One region of the Eisenbergiella massiliensis genome, then DNA from elsewhere that is predicted to be linked to it. Evidence: predicted binding sites of a transcription regulator. Region 1 holds the regulator's gene; each other region holds the start of a gene.
What was found. Region 1 encodes Rex, which represses fermentation and respiration genes when NADH is low (regulators of the CRP and FNR family bind a similar motif). Its sites were predicted from a motif close to ATTGTTAANTANTTAACAAT; they were not measured.

Region 1 (7,151 bases):
AACAGCTTAAAACAGCCGTAATCGTGATAGATATGCAGGCAGATTATATTGGAGAAAAGAGCAAAAATAAATATTATCCCCATACGCTTATTGATAAAATCAACGATAGGATAGCCGCGGCCGTAAATCATAATGAGAGTATCATCTATGTAAAAAAAGTAGGGAAACGTAACAAAGAATCTTATATTTCAGATTTTGTGGAGGGCTTATCTGTTATTTTGCCGTTGACTTATATCGGGATAAAAAGCAAGGAACGTTTTTCTGAAACAAGAGAAAAACTGCTGAAAGCGAATGTGCAGATAATTGAGCCACAGGAGGGAAAATGTTTAGGATAGGAGAGTTTTCAAAGCTAACACAAGTAACGATAAGGATGTTAAGATACTATGATGAAATGGGGCTTTTGAAGCCGTCAAAGATTGACCCGCGGACAAACTATCGAATGTACTCTGTAGAGCAAATCCCTACTTTGAATAAGATTATCTATCTGCGCGACAGTGGATTTAATGTTGCAGAAATCGCAATCGCGCTTAACAATGGGGAAGATAACTTTATTGCAGAACAGCTTGATAAAAAACACGAAGAAATTGAACTGGCGATACAAATAGAAAAAGAAAAGCTACGAAAGATTGAGCTTGCTAAAAAAGAACTTCACGGCAGTAAAAATGAAATGCACTATAATGTTTCAATAAAATCCATATCGTCCTGTCAAGTTTTGTCTATAAGACGTGTTATTCCCACTTATTATGCAGAGGGCGAATTATGGAGAGAGTTATCCTCTTTTGCAGCGCAAAATCGTGTAACCATATCAAGCGACACATTTTCCATTTACCACGACGCAGAGTATAAAGAGCAAGATGTTGATGTGGAGTTGTGTACGGCGGTGAAGAAAATTGGTAAGAACATTGGTGAATTTACATACCGAATTACCGAGCCAATACCAATAATGGCCTGTACAATGGTATACGGTGAATTTTCTAATATCGCAGGAGCATATTTAGCTTTTGCGGAATGGCTGCAAAAGAACAGCCAATATCGAATGAAAGGTGCAACCCGTCAAATCGTACACCGTGGGCCGTGGAATGAAAATGACCCGAAAAAGTATTTGATTGAAATTCAAATCCCGTTGGAAAGGGATAACTAAAAGTCTTGCAATTTTAGTCTTGCAATTTTGCAAGGCTTTTTCTTTTTCCATATTGACTCTCACATGATGTGAGGGGGTATACTGCACTTGAAAATAACAATCAAGGAGGAAAACAGCATGATGAATTTTGAGGTATACCCTATCGGAAGAATCCAAAACAACGAAAACGGCACGGTTATTGAAATCGCGCCAAAGTACATCCCTGCTATGAAAGCGTTGGAGGGCTTTAGCCACATCAATGTCATTTGGTGGTTTAGCGACTCTGATAACAATGACGCAAGGAACACGCTTGACGCACCGAAACCGTATAAAAATGCCCCTGATACAATGGGCATTTTCGCCACAAGGTCGCCTATCCGCCCTAATCCGATTGCCCTGACCGCAGTAGAAGTAATACACATTGATTATCAAAAGGGGCTTATCCAGATTGCGTATATTGACGCTAACGACAATACGCCCGTTTTGGATATTAAACCTTATACGCCGAGCCTTGACCGTGTAGAAACGCCGGGTGTGCCGGAGTGGTGCAGTCACTGGCCGAAAAGTTTAGAGCAATCCGCTTATTTTGCATGGGAAGATGAATTTAATTTCTGATACCCCTTAACCGCCCAACGAATAATAAAAAAACCGTTGTTGTGGCGACAGGATAGCTATGCGCCTAAACAAAATACGGTAGCCAAACGACGGTTTTGCTTTGCACCCTGTATGGCAGCTACCCGTTTCAGTGTTTGTGATACTGTCTTATGAGTAGCTGCCTCAACAGGCTGTCCTTTTTTGCGTATCATGTATTTGGGGATTTGTTTCTGCTTTGCCAGCTATATTTTAACTGTTCTTCCAGAATATTTTTCAGCGCAGTGTATTCAGAGGAATGATTACCCTTGCGTATTTTATCTGTGGAAAGCAGCCGATTTAACTGAAACATAGAAATCAAAGCCCTTTCCGGCGCATATGATACAAAAAAGGCTACAGGATACGAATATGCAGATTTATGTTGTAAAACAGGGGGATACTGTCGATACCATTGCCGGAGAATACGGTGTTTCCGTTGAGGATATCATTTACGATAATCAGATTCCCTATCCCTACCGCCTGGCAGTGGGCATGGCGCTGCTTTTGCGGATAACGGGAGAGGAGGGTGCCGGCCTGTACGATGCATATGTGAACGGCTATGCCTATCCGTTTATCAGCAACTATGTGCTCAACCAGACCCTGCCATACCTGTCCTCCTTATCCATTTTTTCTTATGGGTTTACTACGGAAGGGAACCTTATTCCCCCGGCGATTGATGAAAGCTTCATGATTCAGGCGGCGCTCCTGGAGGACGTGGCTCCCATCCTGACCCTGACGCCCTTCGGGGCGGACGGCATGTTTAATAATTACCTGATTTCCGTCCTGGTCAATAACCAGCCGGTCAGGGATACCCTGATTGCACAGCTGCTGTTTACCATGGAACAGAAAGGCTATCAGGGAGTGGATATCGATTTTGAATACATCCTTCCTGAAGACCGGGACGCTTTCACCGCCTTTGTGGCGGAAACGAGGGCGGCGGCCAATGCGGAAGGCTACACCCTTTCTGTCGCGCTCGCGCCCAAGATATCCGATACCCAGACCGGGCTTCTCTATGAAGGAAAGGACTACGAGGGACTGGGAAGAGCGGCGGACAGCGTACTCCTCATGACCTACGAATGGGGGTATACCTACGGTCCGCCGATGGCCGTTGCGCCCCTCAACAAAGTGATCGAGGTGGTGGAATACGCCATAACAAAAATCCCTCCCGAAAAAATCGATCTGGGCATACCCAATTATGGCTACGACTGGACCCTCCCCTACATAAGAGGCGAGAGCAAAGCAGATACCATCGGCAACATAGAAGCCGTCCAGATAGCCATTGAAAACAATGCTGAAATCCTTTTTGACAGCACTGCCATGTCCCCATGGTTCCGCTATACAAGGGACGGGGTGGAACACGAGGTCTGGTTTGAGGATGTCCGCAGCCTGCGCGAAAAATTCCGCCTGGTAAAAAGCTATGGCCTGAGAGGCATGGGCTACTGGCAGATCATGCAGCTTTTCCGGGCCAACTGGCTTCTTCTCGCAGATACCTTTTCCATACAAAAAAGGCCTGCCGGTTAATCCGACAGGCTTTCCCATTCCTCCATTTTAAGCAGAAGCTCTTCCTCAACCTGCTCCTTTTCCCTGGCTAGCGCCTGCAGCCTGGCAACATCCGTGCATACCTCGGGCCGCAGCATTTCCGCATCGATTTCCTGGCTGCGGGTTTCCAGACGTTCGATTTGCTCCTCACACCTTTTCAGGGCGTTTTCCTTCTTCCGCAAAGCGGCCTGCGCTTCCTTCTGCGACTGCCAGTCCTGCTTCAGGCTGGAAGAAGCGGCAGAGGAGGCTTCGGATTTTATCCCGCCGGCAGCAGGAGGGAAGGCTCCGCCGGTCCCTGAAGAAAGCACTGTATTTTCCGCCTTCTTCTCCAGATAGTAATCATAATTCCCAAGATACCCGGTAAACCCGCCGTTGCAGAGCTCCAGAATCCGGGAAGCCGTGCGGTTGATAAAATAACGGTCATGGGACACATAAAGCACCGTGCCGCTGTAGCTGTTGATGGCGTCCTCCAGGATTTCCTTACTCATGATATCCAGATGGTTCGTAGGCTCATCCAGAATCAGGAAATTTGCTTCAGACAGCATCAGCTTGGCCAGAGACACACGTCCCCGTTCCCCGCCGGAAAGCATCTTAATCTGCTTGAACACATCGTCCCCGGTAAAAAGAAACGCTGCCAGAACATTCCTGATTTCCGTATTTGTGAGCGCGGGATACTCATCCGAGATTTCCTCAAACAACGTTTTGTCAGGATGCAGTACATGATGCTCCTGATCATAATATCCGATATGTACCTTTGTCCCCAGCCGGATATTCCCGGCATCCTGTTCCACAAGCCCGTTGATGATTTTTAAAATCGTGGTTTTCCCCGTCCCGTTGTCACCGATAACCGCCACATGCTCCCCGCGCTTTATGGAAAAAGACAGCCCTTCAAACAGCCGTTCCGGCCCGAACGCCTTTGCCAGATTTTCAACATCCAGCACATCGTTCCCGCTCATGATCCTGGGATGCAGCTCCATCCGCATATCCGCCCGCGTTTCCACCGGCTTGTCCAGCACCTCAATCTTCTGAAGCATCTTTTCCCGGCTTTCCGCCCTCCGGATGGATTTTTCACGGTTAAAGGAACGCAGCTTCTCGATTACCGCCTCCTGATGCCTGATTTCCTGCTGCTGATTCATGTAAGCATTCCACCGCGCCGCCCGGACCTGCTCCTTTTTCACTGCATAATCCGAATAATTCCCTGAAAAAACGGAAACCTCCGTACCGTCAAGCTCAATAATTTTCGTTGCGATCTTATCCAGGAAATACCGGTCATGGGACACGATCAAAACGGCCCCCTTATAATTCAGGAGATAGTTTTCCAGCCAGGCGATGGAAGACATGTCCAGATGGTTCGTAGGCTCATCCAGAATGATCAAATCCGGCTTGTCAAGCAGAAGCTTACCCAAAGCCACCCTTGTTTTCTGACCGCCCGACAACGTACAGGCCTTCTTGGAAAACTCCTCCTCCGTAAACCCGAGCCCCTTCAAAACTCCCACGATCTCGCTCCGGTAGCTGTACCCGTCCGCCAGCTCAAACTGATGCGTATAAAGCGCATACTGCTCCATCAAAGCAGCCAGCGCCTCCCCTTCCACATGCTTCATTTCCAGCTCACACTGCCGGATCCGCTCCTCCAGCGCGATCACATCCCGCTTCACCTCAAGAAGCTCATCATAGATCGTATGCTCACTGTCCACCTCAGCGTTCTGCGGAAGATACCCGAAGCTCTTATCCTTCCCGAAGACCACCTGCCCGCTGTCAGCCTCCAGCTCCCCCACAATAATCCGCAGCAAAGTAGTCTTCCCGGCCCCGTTAATCCCCACCACAGCCGCCTTCTCATAATCCTCTATATGAAAAGAACAATTCCTGAACACCTGCTTCTCATGAAAAGCCTTATTCACATTCTGACAAGATAAAACCATCCCAACTCACCTCTATAATTATTTTCTTTTTTGCCCTTAAATCCCTTTTCCCTTCCGCCCTGCTTAGCGTACCCCGCCTGACGTCCTGCGCCGTTCTCAGGCCCACCCACCCCACAAGTTTACCGTTGAAGGGACGGGCTGTCAATTCAAACCTATTTAATTCATTGACATTTTTTTAACATATGTCTATAATAATTAAGTAATGGGTTCAGCCGCAGGACAGGTCTGCGCATTTACTGCACAGACCATACAAAATGCGGCGCCTGGAAGCGGAAATCCGTCGCCAAAAGCAGGCCGGGATGGATTTTTGCCTGTAACTGCGGATACAAAGCAGTTACAATGGGCTTGGAAAAAAGAATGGAGGCGTAACAAATTGGATAAAGAAATTTCACAGGCAGTAATCGCGCGTCTTCCCAGATATTTCCGGTACCTTGGTGAACTGAAGGACAGTGGCGTGGAACGCATTTCCTCTCAGGAGCTGAGCAGGCTGATGCATGTTACCGCATCCCAGATCCGGCAGGATTTCAATAATTTCGGAGGCTTCGGACAACAGGGGTATGGCTATAACGTGGAGTATCTGTATACCGAGATCGGCAAGATACTCGGATTGGATAAAAAGCATCATCTGATAATCATTGGTGCGGGCAATCTTGGCCAGGCGCTGGCTAATTATATGAATTTTGAGCGCCGCGGCTTCATTTTTACAGGCGTATTTGATATCAATGAAAAGCTGCACGGAAAGATGATCCGCGGGATGAAGGTCCGCCCCATGGAAGAAATGCAGGAATTTGTCAGGGAAAACAATATTGATATCGCGGTGCTTACCATACCGAAGGAAGGCGCGGCCGCCGCAGCTGAAAAGCTGGTGGGAATGGGAATCAAGGCCATATGGAATTTCGCCCATGTGGATTTGGATGTGCCTGACAGCGTACAGGTGGAAAACGTACACCTGTCAGACAGCCTCATCAAGCTGTCCTATATGATAAATCAATATGAAAACGAGTTGGAAGAGAAAGAAAAGAACGCTTCCGGTGAGGCGTAAAGACAGGCTTGTATAAAGGGTGCCGTGTTCCCGGACGGGAATGCGGCAGTCTGGTAAATGCGTCAGGGCAGCAGGCTCAGGACGCATTTTTGCATGATTTGGGAATTCGGAAGCTGCGGTTTGCGGGGAGATAAAAATGGAATATCTGGTTACCTCGGCGGAAATGAAACGCTGTGATGGAAATACAATAGAACATTTCGGCATGCCTTCCATGGTGCTGATGGAAAGGGCGGCGCTGGCCTGTGCGGAAGAACTGATTGCACGGGATAAGAAGCTGAAGGAAGCGATGCGCCCCTTTGGGCCAGTGCCTCCTGCCAACAGAACGCTGGTAGCCGCAGGCACCGGCAATAACGGCGGCGACGGGCTGGCCATAGGCAGGCTGCTGAGCCAGGCGGGCTTTCCGGTGGATTTTGTACTGCTGGGCAAGGAAGAAAAGTGTTCCGCGGAAACGGCGGCCCAGCTTAAAATTCTTGAAAACTATGGATACCGGGTCATGCGCAAACTTCCGGAACGGGAATATGATATTATCATAGACTCGATTTTTGGCATTGGACTGACAAGGCCTGTGGAAGGCAGCTTCGCGGAGGCGGTGGAATATATCAACGCACAGGACGCCTATGTCCTTTCCGTAGATATCCCTTCCGGCATCCATGGGGATACCGGGGAGGTGATGGGCTGCGCCGTACAGGCGGATGTAACGGTAACCTTTGAATTCCGCAAGCTGGGACTTGTTTTATATCCGGGCGCCCGGTATGCGGGAAAGGTGATCTGCGCCGATATCGGAATTACACAGGAAGGCTTTCTGGGAGAGTATCCCCGGATTTTTACCTGGAACAAAGAAGACAGGGGATTCCTGCCGGTAAGGCTCCAGGAAGGAAATAAGGGCACCTTCGGTAAGGTG
Region 2 (7,151 bases), on a different contig from region 1:
ATATTCTTGTAAACGGCGCGGATATTACAACCATGGCGATTGAATCCGCTCCCAATGTAACCAAGGAATACAATGAAGCAATCTGCAAAGAACTGAATATTACAGTGCCTGATGACTATGTTGCCATCAAAGCCGAATAACCAATGTTTCTAACATAAAGTACATCCCCGCAGCCATCTGCGGTGAACTGGGGAACAGTTTTAGTTCCTTACGTACAGAAGCGGTTAAAAAAGCCCTGCTTTTTTACCGCTTTTTGTCGTACTCTATAGTTGGAGATGAAGATCATATTTTTTCCTGTTATAAATATATATATTTGGCTGTGAAAATACGTAAAAGCCCTAAAAATGAAGAAAAGTCCAAAGAGGCTTAATTAAAAAGATACGCGGAGGTAAAATGAAGTGAATATCATGTCGCTCTTTAACGCGCTGCCAGGCGCCTGCGCCCAGGGATTGATCTGGGGCATTATGGCAATCGGGGTTTATATTACCTACAAGATACTGGATCTGGCGGACCTGACAGTGGATGGAACAATGGCCACCGGAGGCGCTGTCTGTATTATGATGATACGAAGCGGACATTCCATCGGCCTTTCCCTCTTATGCGCGGTTCTGGCAGGGGCGCTTGCCGGACTGGTTACGGGAATTTTTCATACGGCCATGGGAATCCCGGCAATTCTTGCAGGAATACTGACCCAGCTCGGCCTTTATTCCATTAACCTGAGAATTCTTGCCAACAGCTCCAATCAGGCAGTCAGCGTGGATAAGTATTCCCTGCTGGTTTCACTGCGCTACATAAAGGGCGTTCCTTTTTATAAAAATACAATACTGATTTGTATCGTAATTCTTATTGTACTGATCGCTTTACTTTACTGGTTTTTCGGTACTGAGCTTGGATGCTCCATCCGCGCCACCGGCTCCAACCCGAATATGTCCAGGGCACAGGGAATCAATACGGATTTCTGTAAAATCCTGGGACTTATGCTTTCCAACGGAATCGTTGCTTTTGCCAGTGCGCTTTATGCCCAGTATCAGGGCTTTGCGGATGTAAATATGGGACGGGGCGCTATCGTTATCGGCCTGGCGGCTGTTATTATCGGTGAAGTAATTTTCAGCCGTGTCCGTGGGAACTTTGCTTTCAAGCTGTTTTCGGCGGCCCTGGGAGCAATTATCTACTATATCGTTCTGCAGGTGGTTCTGTGGCTGGGCCTGAATTCCAACGATCTGAAGCTGTTCTCAGCCCTGGTTGTGGCTCTGTTCCTGGCAATCCCTTACCTGAAGGACAGATATTCCAAAAAGACGGTAAAAAAAGGAGGTGCTTCCCGTGCTTAAGCTAACAGATATTACCAAAACCTTCAACGCAGGTACGATTAATGAAAAAACAGCTCTGAACGGCCTTTCCCTTGAGCTTCAGGAGGGAGACTTTGTGACCGTCATTGGCGGGAACGGTGCAGGAAAGTCAACGATGCTCAATGCAGTGGCGGGTGTTTTTTATGCGGATGCGGGTACGATAAGCATTGACGGCATCGATGTGACCAAGCTGCCGGAATATAAACGGGCTAAATATCTGGGACGCGTGTTTCAGGATCCGATGACGGGCACTGCCGCCAATATGCAGATAGAAGAGAATCTGGCCCTGGCGGCACGCCGCGGAGGCCACCGCACCCTCAGGCTGGGAATTACGCAGAAGGAAAGAGAAGAGTACCAGGAACAGCTGAAAATTCTGGAGCTCGGACTGGAATTCCGCATGACCAGCAAGGTCGGCCTCCTTTCCGGAGGCCAGCGCCAGGCGCTGACCCTGCTTATGGCAACCCTGAAAAAGCCCAGACTTCTGCTCCTTGACGAGCATACGGCGGCGCTGGATCCGAAAACAGCGGCAAAGGTTCTGGATATCACGGAAAAAATCGTTGACAGGGATCACCTGACAACCCTGATGATTACCCATAATATGAAGGATGCCATCGCTCACGGAAACCGCCTTATCATGATGCATGAAGGAAGAGTTATCTATGACGTGTCAGGAGAAGAGAAGAAGAAGCTTCAGGTATCAGACCTCCTGAAGAAATTCGAACAGGCCAGCGGCGGAGAATTCGCCAACGACCGAATGATGTTGAACTGATAACAATAACGTTGGTTCGGTCGTTTGCGACCGGATGATGTTGAACTGATAACAGAAAAGTTGGTTCGGTCGTTTATGACCGGATGATGTTGAACTGATAACAGAAATGTGGATTTTATAAGCGTATCCGAAGCCTTCATAAGCATCGGATACGCTTATTTTTACCACTTCGACAATTCTTTGACAAATTTTTTCAAAAAGGCTGGATTTTTAAGATGAAATATGAGAAAATAATACGAGCGATTAGGGACAGGTATTTTTGCGGCCTTTTTGCCGCAGAGGTATTTTGTTATCAATAAGGCGCCTTACCATACGACGCCGCACTGTTTGCTAATACAATCTACATATCGAAAGGAGTTTTCACATGATCTATTCAAAAGAAGTTGAAGAAATGTGTCCAGTAGCACAAGGCGTTGCTCACGGCTGTGCTCCGATCCCTGAAGAAGCAAAATGGGTAAAATCCAAAGAAGTAAAAGACATTTCCGGTCTGACACACGGTGTTGGCTGGTGTGCTCCTCAGCAGGGTGCCTGCAAGCTTACCCTGAACGTTAAGGAAGGTATTATCCAGGAAGCTTTGGTTGAGACAATCGGATGCTCCGGTATGACCCACTCCGCAGCTATGGCAGCAGAGATCCTTCCGGGCAGAACTGTTCTGGAAGCTTTAAATACAGACCTTGTATGTGATGCTATCAACACAGCTATGAGAGAACTGTTCTTACAGATCGCTTACGGCAGAACACAGAGCGCGTTCTCCGAAGACGGACTTCCTGTAGGTGCAGGCCTGGAAGACCTTGGAAAGGGCTTAAGAAGCCAGGTTGGTACTATGTATGGTACCCTGAAGAAAGGCCCTCGTTATCTGGAAATGGCAGAAGGCTATGTAACAGGCATCGCTCTTGACGAAGAAGATCAGATTATCGGCTACCAGTTCGTAAGCCTTGGAAAAATGACAGACTTTATCAAGCAGGGCGACGATCCGAACACAGCTTATGAAAAAGCAAAAGGTCAGTACGGTCGTGTTGCTGATGCTGTTAAGATCATCGATCCGAGAAAAGAATAAGAGGAGGTAGCGAAAATGGCTTTATTTGAATCATATGAAAGACGTATTGATAAAATCAATGCCGTACTGAACAGCTACGGCATCGCTTCCCTTGAAGAAGCTGAAAAAATCACAAAAGACGCTGGACTTGACGTATATGACCAGGTTAAGAAAATCCAGCCTATCTGCTTTGAAAATGCTTGCTGGGCTTACATTGTAGGCGCTGCAATTGCAATTAAGAAGGGCTGCAAGAGAGCAGCTGACGCAGCTGCAGCAATCGGCGAAGGACTTCAGGCTTTCTGTATTCCCGGTTCCGTTGCTGATACCCGTAAAGTAGGCCTTGGCCATGGTAATCTTGGAAAGATGCTTCTTGAAGAAGAAACCGAATGCTTCTGCTTCCTGGCTGGACATGAGTCCTTCGCAGCAGCTGAAGGCGCTATCGGTATCGCAGAGAAAGCAAACAAGGTTCGTAAGAAACCCTTAAGAGTTATCCTGAACGGCCTTGGAAAAGATGCAGCTCAGATTATCTCCAGAATCAACGGATTTACTTTCGTTGAGACAGAATATGATCCTTACACCAACACTGTAAAGGAAGTATACCGCAAATCCTATTCCGAAGGACTTCGCGCAAAAGTTAACTGCTACGGTGCAAACGATGTTTGTGAAGGCGTTGCTATCATGCACAAAGAAGGTGTTGACGTTTCCATTACCGGTAACTCCACCAACCCCACAAGATTCCAGCATCCCGTTGCAGGTACCTACAAGAAGGAATGCATCGAGCAGGGTAAGAAATACTTCTCCGTTGCTTCCGGCGGTGGTACAGGCCGTACACTTCATCCCGATAACATGGCAGCAGGCCCTGCTTCCTACGGTATGACAGATACCATGGGACGTATGCACTCTGACGCTCAGTTCGCTGGTTCTTCTTCTGTTCCGGCTCACGTTGAGATGATGGGTCTGATTGGTGCAGGTAACAATCCGATGGTCGGCATGACCGTGGCTGTTGCTGTTAGTATTGAAGAGGCTGCTCAGGCTGGCAAGTTCTAAGTAAATGACATAAATATATAATTGACCGTACCGACCTTTTATGGTTGGTACGGTTTTTTTTTGAAAAATCTGTAAATTCTTCGGACATAATTACAGTTTCTTCGATAGAGACAGCAAAATCCGCGGTCATGCCAACCATCGGGTTATTACCTGTGCCAATCAGTACTATCATTTTATTTTCCATTAACCAACATATATTTCCATAAAACAGCAATTGCTTCTGTAAATTTTTATAAGTGAAACGGAACCTTTCTCCATACAGGATACTCTTATAATCATAAGCTTCTGAAAAAGAGAGGTGAAAGCAGGTGCGGATAACAAAAGAAAAATTTGCGGATTTAATCAGAGAATATAAGCTGCCCATGTACCGGCTTTCTTATGGAATACTGCAAAATGAAATGGATGCGGAGGATGCCGTAGGCGAAGCGGTGATAAAAGCCTATGAGCATCTGGATTCTTTAAGGGAGATCGATAAGTTCAGGCAATGGATTATGATGATTACCGCAAACGAAGCAAAACATATTTTCCGGAAAAGGAAAAGGGTGGAACTGACTGAGGATGTGAGTCGGTATGGAATGTCACAAAATGATAAACACGATGAACTGTGGGACATTATATTAACCCTTGATGAAAAATATCGCTCCGTAATCATTTTATTTTATTATGATCAAATGAAAATAAAGGAAATCAGTGAAATTCTCCATATCACGGAGGGAACCGTTAAATCCAGGATGTCCAGGGCTAAGGATATATTAAAGAAACAGCTGGTATGATTCTGGATGGAAAGGAGCGGACTATGATTGATAATTTTGATAAAAAAATAATGAAGCTGGCTCAAAAAGAAGCGGACAGAACTCCGAAGCTGCCTCAAAACTTTGACAAACATATCGAAAATATCCTGAGCTGCCTTCCCGCAGGGAAAAAAAGGCGGTTTACATGGAAGAAGGTGATAATACTTGCGGCAGCATTGGCTGCAACACTGTCTGTTACGGTAACAGCAGCGGTTAATTACGTTAGGCAGCGGATGGAGGCTATGAATGAGGCTGAAAGATCAAGTCATTTCCAGGCATCGCTGAATGCCGCACCGGCTGATTTTTATTCCAGGGAACTGACCGATATGGAAAAAAAGAAAATGGAAGAGCTGAAGGGGAAATATTATAACGAGGGCGTATTTCCGGAGGGAACATTGAAACGAATAGAGGCTGCATCGGAATATGATGGGAACGGAGTCGCCTTCCTTGCATCGCGCGGCACATTCTTTTTACCGGAAAAAGAACTGAATGATGAAGAAATCCTGCAAATTATTGATTTCCGGGAAAAACGGGAATTTAGTATACATGAGGCCGAAAGCAAAGCTGCCGCCGGAGAACTGGATGATTCTGCGTATGATGCAATCTATGAACCGGTACAGTTAGAGCTGACGGCTCAGGATCAGATTATAAATTACAGCGGCGAAATGCGCATTGATGCTGCGGCAGCTTTCGGCAATACTCTTTATATCGGAGAAAGAAGCAATAAAGCGAATGGAAGTCAGGCATGCTTGTATCAGCTGGAGCTTGGCAGTGATAAGCCGGTGAAAATGGAGGTACAGGTGCCTGACGGCATGGATATTTCCATGATGACATGCGACGGGAAAGGGAATCTTTGCCTTCTTCTTACCCAGTCAGAAAATGGTTCCTTCGAGAATGTACGCTCCTGTCTGTGGAAGCTTTCGCCTGAGGGAGAGGAACTTGAAAAGGCTGATATTAATCAAATCAGTGGGACGAAAATGCCTTATCAGGCGATTGCTGCAGATAAAGACGGCAGAATTTATCTGGCAGAATGGAAAGGCGCCAAGAAGAGTCAGAGAATACTGGTTCTGAATGAAGACTGCACCCTGGCAGGCAGCATTACCTGTGACGACGGCGATGTCCGGGGGCTGGGACGGGCCAGAAACGGAGAGGTCTACGGAGTGCTTATGGCTGGGCATGAATGGATCCCTACTATAGTTGGCTTTGATATACAAAACTTCACAATTGATGAAAAATACAGCAATGTCCTTCCTGATGATGTGGGAGCCTTTGATACGATGGGAGCCGGGAGAGACTCAGATCTGCTAATCTGGGGACCTTATGGTATTTATACCTATAATATCGGAGACCAGAAGGCTGTTGCCACGCGTGCACAGTATGAACTCCCCAACGGGGCCGCCATGTGTTTTACACCAGGAAGCAGAGCCCTGTTCATTTCCAATAACTATACCGTGAAAGATGGAATTATGGATTTTGATAACTATAGTCTGGAAAAGATATATCTTATGAAAGCAGAATAAATTTCCAGAGGCGCAACAGTATTTCACTGAAAGCAAAATTCTACCTGAAATTAAGGAGGGGAAGCTATTGCTCCTCCTCCTTAACGATACTTTCCAGGACGTCAATCAAATCGTAAACGTCATTGATTTGAACGTTTCTTTCCAATATCACATTTTTCAGATTAATTGATAATGATTCAAATTTATCCCGGACTGCCGGGGATACATAGGATGCCATATTCTCGCGTATAATCCAATTATTCAGATAGTAATTGGATTTTTCCTTTCTCCCAGAAATCTCTGGGTATTCTGCTCCATCTCTGATATATTTTGAAAAGACACTATGGATCTGTACCTTTATTTTTACAGCTTTGGCTGTTCCGAGGCGACTCAGACTACAGCTTCACCTCTTTGACAGTATGTGTAAAAGCATTAAAATTATGCGAATCCGTTTTTGCCCCTTACAATTATATAAGCTGGGATTCACTTAAAAGTCATTTTTCATTGCTATGTTTTACCTTGAAAGAAGGTAGAGCTTATGAAGGAAATAGAGGATGTCCCGTATATTGGGATAAAGCTGCAAAATAGCGACGAAGTGAATAGAAGCGGCGGTGATAGCATTTCTATGAAAAGCTATCTTGGGCTAACGGCGGCATATGAGAA
Region 3 (7,151 bases), on a different contig from region 1:
CAGCTGGGCGCATTCAACCTTGGTAGCCATATCTGCAAGCTGGAACTGGGTGTTCTGGAAAGCGCCGATTGCTCTGCCGAACTGTTTTCTTTCTTTTACATAAGCGATGGTATTGTTAAGAGCGCCTTCAGCAAGCCCAAGAGCCTGTGCAGCGATACCGATACGTCCGCCGTCCAGAGTATGCATAGCGATACCAAAGCCCTTGCCTTCTGCTCCCAGCAGGTTTTCCTTCGGGATTCTGCAGTCTGTGAAAATCAGTTCGTAGGTTGATGAACCGCGGATACCCATCTTCTTTTCTTTGGTACCAAAGGAGAAGCCGGGAGTTCCTTTTTCCACGATGAATGCAGAAATCATTTTTTTCTTTCTGCCTCTCTTATCTTCAACAACGCTTGTAACAGCGAAAATTACATAAACGTCAGCTTCTTTACCGTTGGTGATGAAAATCTTGGATCCGTTAAGCACCCACTCATCTCCATCCAGATAAGCCTTGGTCTGCTGTCCCTGTGCGTCAGTACCTGCGCCGGGCTCTGTCAGGCCGAATGCACCCAGTTTTTCACCCTTTGCAAGGGGAACCAGGTATTTCTGCTTCTGCTCTTCCGTACCATAGGTCATGATAGGATCGCAGCACAGAGATGTATGGGCGGATACGATAACACCTGTGGTGCCGCATACCTTGGAAAGCTCTTCCACGCACATAGCGTAGGTCAGAGGATCGCAGCCCTGTCCGCCGTATTCCTTCGGAACCGGAATTCCCAGAAAACCAAGCTTAGCCATTTTTTCAACGGTAGCCCTGGGGAACTCCTCTGTTTCGTCAACCTCCTGTGCAAGAGGCTTTACTTCTTTTTCTGCAAATTCTCTGAAAAGAGTTCTTGCCATCTCATGCTCTTTGCTTAAAGTAAAATCCATGATTATTTACTCCTCCGTTTTTATCTTTATTATTGCGAAAGCAGCGGGCCTGAGTCAGGAATTCCCGGCTCCGGCGGCCGCCTGCAGGGGATAAGCCCTGCCGCTTACTGCGCCTTTTGCCCGCCGTTCCGTAATCTGCTGCGGGATATTTTACTTGCTGTAGTCATAGAAGCCCTTGCCGGTCTTCTGTCCAAGCTGTCCGCCGCGAACCATCTTCTTAAGCAGTGTATGAGGACGGTATTTCGGATCGCCTGTTTCGGATTCCAGAACTTCCATGATAGCCAGAACGATATCCAGACCAATCATATCGCCCAGAGCCAGAGGTCCCATGGGATGATTAGCGCCCAGCTTCATAGCGGTGTCGATATCTTCTACGGAAGCAACGCCTTCAGCATAGATGCCGATAGCTTCGTTGATCATCGGAACAAGGATTCTGTTTACTACGAAACCTGCAGCTTCGTTAACCTGTACAGGTGTTTTGCCGATAGCTACGGAGATTTCCTTAATTGTTTCCACTACGCTTTCAGGTGTGTTCAGTCCTGCGATAACCTCAACCAGCTTCATAACAGGAGCGGGATTGAAGAAATGCATTCCGATAACGGGTCTGTCAAGGCCAGCGCCGATTTCGGTAATGGACAGGGAAGATGTATTAGTAGCGAAGATGCAGTCCTTCTTGCAGATATCCTGCAGCTCTTTGAAAGTCTGCTTCTTGATTTCCATATTCTCCAGAGCAGCTTCAACAACCAGATCACAATCTGTGCAGATAGTCTTCACACCTGTTGTGATTTTAGCAAGGATAGCGTCAGCAGCAGCCTGCTCCATTTTACCCTTTGCCACTCTCTTAGACAGATTCTTAGCGATTCTGTTCTTTCCGTTTGCAGCGAATTCCTCATTGATATCACACAGAAAAACTTCATACCCTTCTGTCTGAGCAAAAGCCTGCGCTATACCAGAACCCATTGTACCTGCACCAATAATACCAACCTTCATCTGATTAAACCTCCTACAAGATATGTTTTAGTTGAGCCGGGCGTGGACCGGATTGTAAAAGCTGAGCGGTGAGCTTGCTCACCGACCAGTTTTTACAATCCGGCCCACATGCGGCGAAGCCGCACAGCGAAAGGCCGCAGGCCTTGAGCCTCCCGGCGGATTTCCGGTAACCAATCCCTTAAGTCCCTAAGAAATTACTTATTCAAAAACTTCTCCACTTTCCTCTTCTCCAGGAAAGCAGCCATTCCTTCCTTCTGGTCATAGCTCTCGAAGCAGTCGCCAAACAGCTTCTCTTCGATTACAATCGCCTCATCCATATCCGCGTCCAGACCATCATTAATAGCCTTCTTGCAGTTTCTCACAGCGATCGGCGCATTCTTGGCAATTCCCGCCGCCATCTTCTCAGCAGCAGCCATAAGCTCGTCCTGCGTATAAACCGCATTCACCAGACCAATTCTCAGAGCCTCGTCAGCCTTAATATTCCTTGCCGTATAAATCATCTGCTTTGCCATTCCAGGTCCAACCAGACGTGCCAGTCTCTGTGTGCCGCCGAAACCAGGTGTGATTCCCAGGCCAACCTCAGGCTGTCCGAATACTGCATTATCAGAACAGATTCTGATATCACAGCTCATGGAAATCTCACAGCCGCCGCCCAGTGCAAAGCCGTTAACAGCTGCAATAACAGGAATCGGGAATGTCTCCAGCTTACGGAAAACATCATTTCCCTTCTTACCAAAGGCCTCGCCCTCCGCCTTGGTCAGAGTGCTCATTTCTCCGATATCCGCGCCTGCAACGAAGGATTTTGCCCCTGCGCCTGTCAGAATCAGACATCTTACCTCTTCCAGATTCACAGCATCCAAAGTTTCATTCAGTTCATCAAGAACCTGGGAATTCAGAGCGTTCAGCGCTTTTTCACGGCTGATGGTGATAACTGCGTAGGAACCCTTCTGTTCATATACAATGTATTCCATAGTACTCATCCTTTCTATATCACCGTCTTTTATGACGGGAATTTTTCAGCTACCCCTGTGCATAACGAATGATTAGCAGACCGCAAAGTCCGCTAATCATTCAGTTTAGAAGCCTATATCAGTCTCTTTCTACGATGGTTGCGCAGCCCATGCCGCCGCCGATGCACAGAGTTGCAAGACCCTTCTTAGCATCAGATTTAACCATTTCGTGAAGCAGAGTAACCAGAATACGGCATCCGGAAGCTCCTACGGGATGTCCCAGCGCAATAGCACCGCCGTTTACATTCAGCTTGTCATTGTTAATGCCAAGATCATGTGCAACAGCAAGAGACTGTGCGGCAAAAGCTTCATTGGCTTCAATCAGATCGAAATCATCGATGTTCATTCCGGTCTTAGCCATAACCTTTCTGGTTGCTGCAACAGGTCCGATTCCCATGATGGTGGGATCCACGCCTGCCAGTGCTCCCGCTACCCATGTTGCCATAGGGGTTACGCCCAGCTCTTTTGCCTTTTCTTCGCTCATAACCACAACTGCTGCCGCGCCGTCATTGATTCCTGAAGAGTTCGCAGCGGTTACGACGCCGTCTTTCTTGAATGCAGGACGAAGCTTTGCAATGCCTTCTGCGGTGGTTCCCGGACGAGGGCCTTCATCCTTATTGAAAATAATGGTTTCTTTTTTCTTCTTAACTTCTACAGGAACGATTTCATCATCAAACTTTCCTGCTTCCTGAGCTGCAACAGTCTTCTGCTGGCTCCATGCAGCGAACTCGTCCAGCTGCTGTCTGGTCAGCCCCCACTGCTCTGCGATATTTTCTGCAGTGATGCCCATATGATACTGATTGAATGCATCTGTAAGAGCATCGTTCACCATAGTATCAACCATAGTTGCGTTGCCCATTCTATATCCGTAACGTCCCTGAGGGATTGCATAAGGAGCCATGGACATGTTTTCCATACCGCCTGCAACAACGATATCCGCATCTCCTGCAAGAATCATCTGTGCAGCCTGGTTCACACAGTTCAGACCGGAACCGCATACAACGTTCATGGTAACAGCCGGAACTTCGATAGGCAAACCAGCTTTGATAGATGCCTGACGTGCCACGTTCTGTCCCAGGCCAGCCTGGATAACACATCCCATATATACCTGATCAACTGCTTCGGGAGCAACTCCCGCTCTGTTTAAAGCTTCCTTGATAACGATAGCACCCAGCTCCGCTGCCGGAGTTGTGCTTAAGGCCCCGCCCATTGTACCGATGGCTGTACGGCATGCACCTGCCAAAACGATTTTCTTTGCCATGTTTTCTCCTCCATATTCATTAAAAACTGCGAATTTACTGGGTTTTGACGGTATTGTTAATTTTTTGTCATTACCCACAGCCTTTATTATAGCATAGAGAATATTTAATAGCAAGGATTTTTCGATGCTCAATAACAGGAAACTTTCCGGCATAAGAAACCTAATTAAAATAGTGTAAAAATAAATAAATTTTTAATAAACATTAAGTTTTGTAACGCTTCGGATATGTCGCTGCACGGACGCACCTCTCGGTTTTTCAGTCATATAATGATAAAAAAGACTATTTTGTCTCTCAAGAGGTTAGATATGGCCACTGATAATTTAGGTTCCATCGTATCCCTGGGTAATGTTCTCCGGATTGACAACGCTGTTATTGATGAGGTTTTTTTCTCAAATAACAACACCGGATATATCCTTATCTCCTATTCCGTCCCATGGCAGAGCGGAATTACCACGACAGACCAGCTGCAGCTTAACGTAAATAACAATACCGTTATCCTGAATTCCTTCCGACTGCCGATATGTCTCTGTGATCTGCGCGAGGGAATGCGGGTCGATGTCACCTTTTCGCCCCGTATGACAAGAAGCATCCCGCCTCAGAGCAATGCATTTTCAATTACTGTAAAACGCCCGTCGCGGCCTCCCGTTGCGCCGCCAAGTGTAACAACAGCACGAATCCTCTGGATTGATGCAAATAATAACCGGTTGATCACCGTTTCGCAAAACAATATAAACAGACAGATGGTATTTGTCATAACAAATTCCACAATTATTCTGAACAGGAACGGTTTCCCAATCCCTCTGCGCGCTCTCCGCCCCGGACAGCTGGTGCAGATATCACACTCTAATTTTCAGACGGCAAGCATACCGCCAATCGCCACGGCATTCCGGATTCAGGTAATATAGCATTTATTTAAACTGCCTGCCGGAAGTATATAAAAAGGGAGCCTCAGCAAAAATTCCGTTCCAGCGGAATTTTCCTGCCATGGCTCCTTTTTATCATCATTCGCAATATATACGGTTTCAACAGAGATTTACTTTTTATCTGCGATATCCAGTCCTATCACCACCCATGGCAGGGCGGCTGAAGTAAAATCTCCCATATTGCATCCTTTCATGCACTCCGGCATTCTGCGGACAGCATCAGTTCAGGAAAACGGCAACCGCATTCGCTCCAGGACCTACATGCACCCCGATTACAGAACCAACCGGAACTGTCTTTTTGTATTCCGCATCAAAATGTTCCTTAATAAATGCCTCAAATCCGCTGACACATTCCTTTTTTCCTGTAAAGCCAAGATTGTAGCCTCTTGTCTTGTCCATCCCGCCGTCTTTCTCAATTGTTTTAAGCACCTTGTCCCAGGCGCTCTTCTGGCCCCTGGCAAGCCCGGCCACACGCACTTCCCCGTATCTCACGGACAGAATGGGCTTAAGGTTAAGCGCGCTTCCCACTACCATGCCCGTAGTGGACAGGCGTCCTCCCTTCTGGAGATAAAGAAGTGTGTCTACAATCAGATAAATGCAGATCTTCTCTTTTTCTTTTTCAAGAATTTCAACAATCTGCTCCGCTGTCTTTCCTTCCTCTCTGAGGGCAAATGCGCGATCCAGCAAAAGCTGTGTCCCCAGCGTTGCCTGCATGCTGTCGATTATGTAAATCCTGTCATATTCCACAATATCCCTGGCAATAAGCGCGCTCTGGCAGGTACCGCTAAGCTTGCTCGCAAGAAGGATGCATATCACATCGTCTCCCGCTTCTTTAGCCTCCCTGAAATACTGCAAAAATGCTTCCGGAGAGGGCTGGCTTGTCGTGGGCAGTTCCTCCGCTGAAGCAAGCTTATCATAAAATTCCTCCGGTTTCATGTCAACACCGTCAAAATATTCTTTTTCTCCGAAAAGTACTTTAAGGGGAACCAGGGTGATGCCCAGCCTGGCTGCCTGTTCTGTTGTATAGTCGCAGGTTGAATCACAGATAAAACGGATACTCATTTTTACTCCTGTCTGCGCGTAAATACGCTATTATCAAAAACGGGCCGAATGGTGGAAATCTTCAGCTTTATTGATTTAATGTTACTGTTTTAATTGTGTGTAGGTCATCGGGTTATATAAAGTATGGTATATTTTAGAATTAAGTTCAAATATTTTGATTTTCAAAACATTTGAAAGCATAGCAAAATTTAATTAGGATGTCAATAATTTTTTTCAGTTTACTCTTGTTTTTTTGATTTATTCTTGTTTATTTATGCTGATTGCTATTGTGGGTGGAATATTGTAGAATAACATAATATATGGAAGATCTTATATTATATTGATCAATAAGGAGTCCTATTATGAAGAAGGATTACAGAAATAAAGGGTTTACGCTTGTTGAGATGATAGTTGTAATAGTTATAATAGGGATTCTTCTGGCTATATTGGTGCCAGGGATGTTTAGGTACATACAGAAGGCTAAAGAGCAGCAGGCGATTGTGGAGTGTCGGACGGTGGTTACGGCGGCGCAGACTTTATCATATGAGTTATACGCAAAAAAACTGTTTATCTCAGATACATTTTGCACTAATGAAAATAAAAATATAATACTAACTAATGCAGATGTTAAAGGTCTTATTAATGATATTAAGTTCACAATAAACTCTGCACAAGTATCATACCTGTCTTATACTACTTCCTCCAATATTACTGTGGTATATGATATAAATAACTCTTCCGTTTTTAAGATTATGGATGGCAGTAAAAACACTACTACAATGGACTCTCGTACGGATTATGCTATAAATGAATATCAAAAAATTTTAGCTGATAACTCTCTGTATGGCCAGGGGAAACCTTTCAGCAATCCGCATGATGCATTAAAAGATAGCTTTTTTAATTCATCCTATTCAGAACTTAATAGTTATGAAAAAAACATATTAGATGGCCATATAGCAAATCCAGAAAAATATAAATGGAAACCTTGTTTTTATACTGACTCTGCAGGACAAAAGCAT

Region 2: the regulator Rex is predicted to act here: its motif matches at 2,284-2,303, upstream of DXC51_RS03580 (iron-sulfur cluster assembly scaffold protein).
Region 3: the regulator Rex is predicted to act here: its motif matches at 4,220-4,239, upstream of DXC51_RS15530 (acetyl-CoA C-acetyltransferase).

The regions. Positions count from the first base shown of each region.
Region 1 covers NZ_QVLV01000013.1:90,027-97,177, reverse strand. The annotation lists gene DXC51_RS18145 (cysteine hydrolase family protein) at 1-335, shown strand, start outside; gene DXC51_RS18140 (MerR family transcriptional regulator) at 323-1,141, shown strand; gene tsaA (tRNA (N6-threonylcarbamoyladenosine(37)-N6)-methyltransferase TrmO) at 1,259-1,735, shown strand; gene DXC51_RS18130 (glycosyl hydrolase family 18 protein) at 2,120-3,271, shown strand; gene abc-f (ribosomal protection-like ABC-F family protein) at 3,268-5,208, opposite strand; gene DXC51_RS18120 (redox-sensing transcriptional repressor Rex) at 5,582-6,250, shown strand; gene DXC51_RS18115 (NAD(P)H-hydrate dehydratase) at 6,387-7,151, shown strand, end outside.
Region 2 covers NZ_QVLV01000002.1:222,178-229,328, reverse strand. The annotation lists gene DXC51_RS03595 (ABC transporter substrate-binding protein) at 1-140, shown strand, start outside; gene DXC51_RS03590 (ABC transporter permease) at 399-1,328, shown strand; gene DXC51_RS03585 (ABC transporter ATP-binding protein) at 1,321-2,115, shown strand; gene DXC51_RS03580 (iron-sulfur cluster assembly scaffold protein) at 2,480-3,172, shown strand; gene DXC51_RS03575 (GGGtGRT protein) at 3,188-4,198, shown strand; gene DXC51_RS03565 (RNA polymerase sigma factor) at 4,507-4,971, shown strand; gene DXC51_RS03560 (hypothetical protein) at 4,995-6,509, shown strand; gene DXC51_RS29425 (hypothetical protein) at 6,574-6,726, opposite strand; gene DXC51_RS03555 (hypothetical protein) at 7,027-7,151, shown strand, end outside.
Region 3 covers NZ_QVLV01000010.1:89,171-96,321, forward strand. The annotation lists gene DXC51_RS15515 (acyl-CoA dehydrogenase) at 1-906, opposite strand, end outside; gene DXC51_RS15520 (3-hydroxybutyryl-CoA dehydrogenase) at 1,057-1,896, opposite strand; gene DXC51_RS15525 (enoyl-CoA hydratase-related protein) at 2,091-2,867, opposite strand; gene DXC51_RS15530 (acetyl-CoA C-acetyltransferase) at 2,986-4,167, opposite strand; gene DXC51_RS15535 (hypothetical protein) at 4,474-5,073, shown strand; gene DXC51_RS15540 (DegV family protein) at 5,311-6,153, opposite strand; gene DXC51_RS15545 (prepilin-type N-terminal cleavage/methylation domain-containing protein) at 6,495-7,151, shown strand, end outside.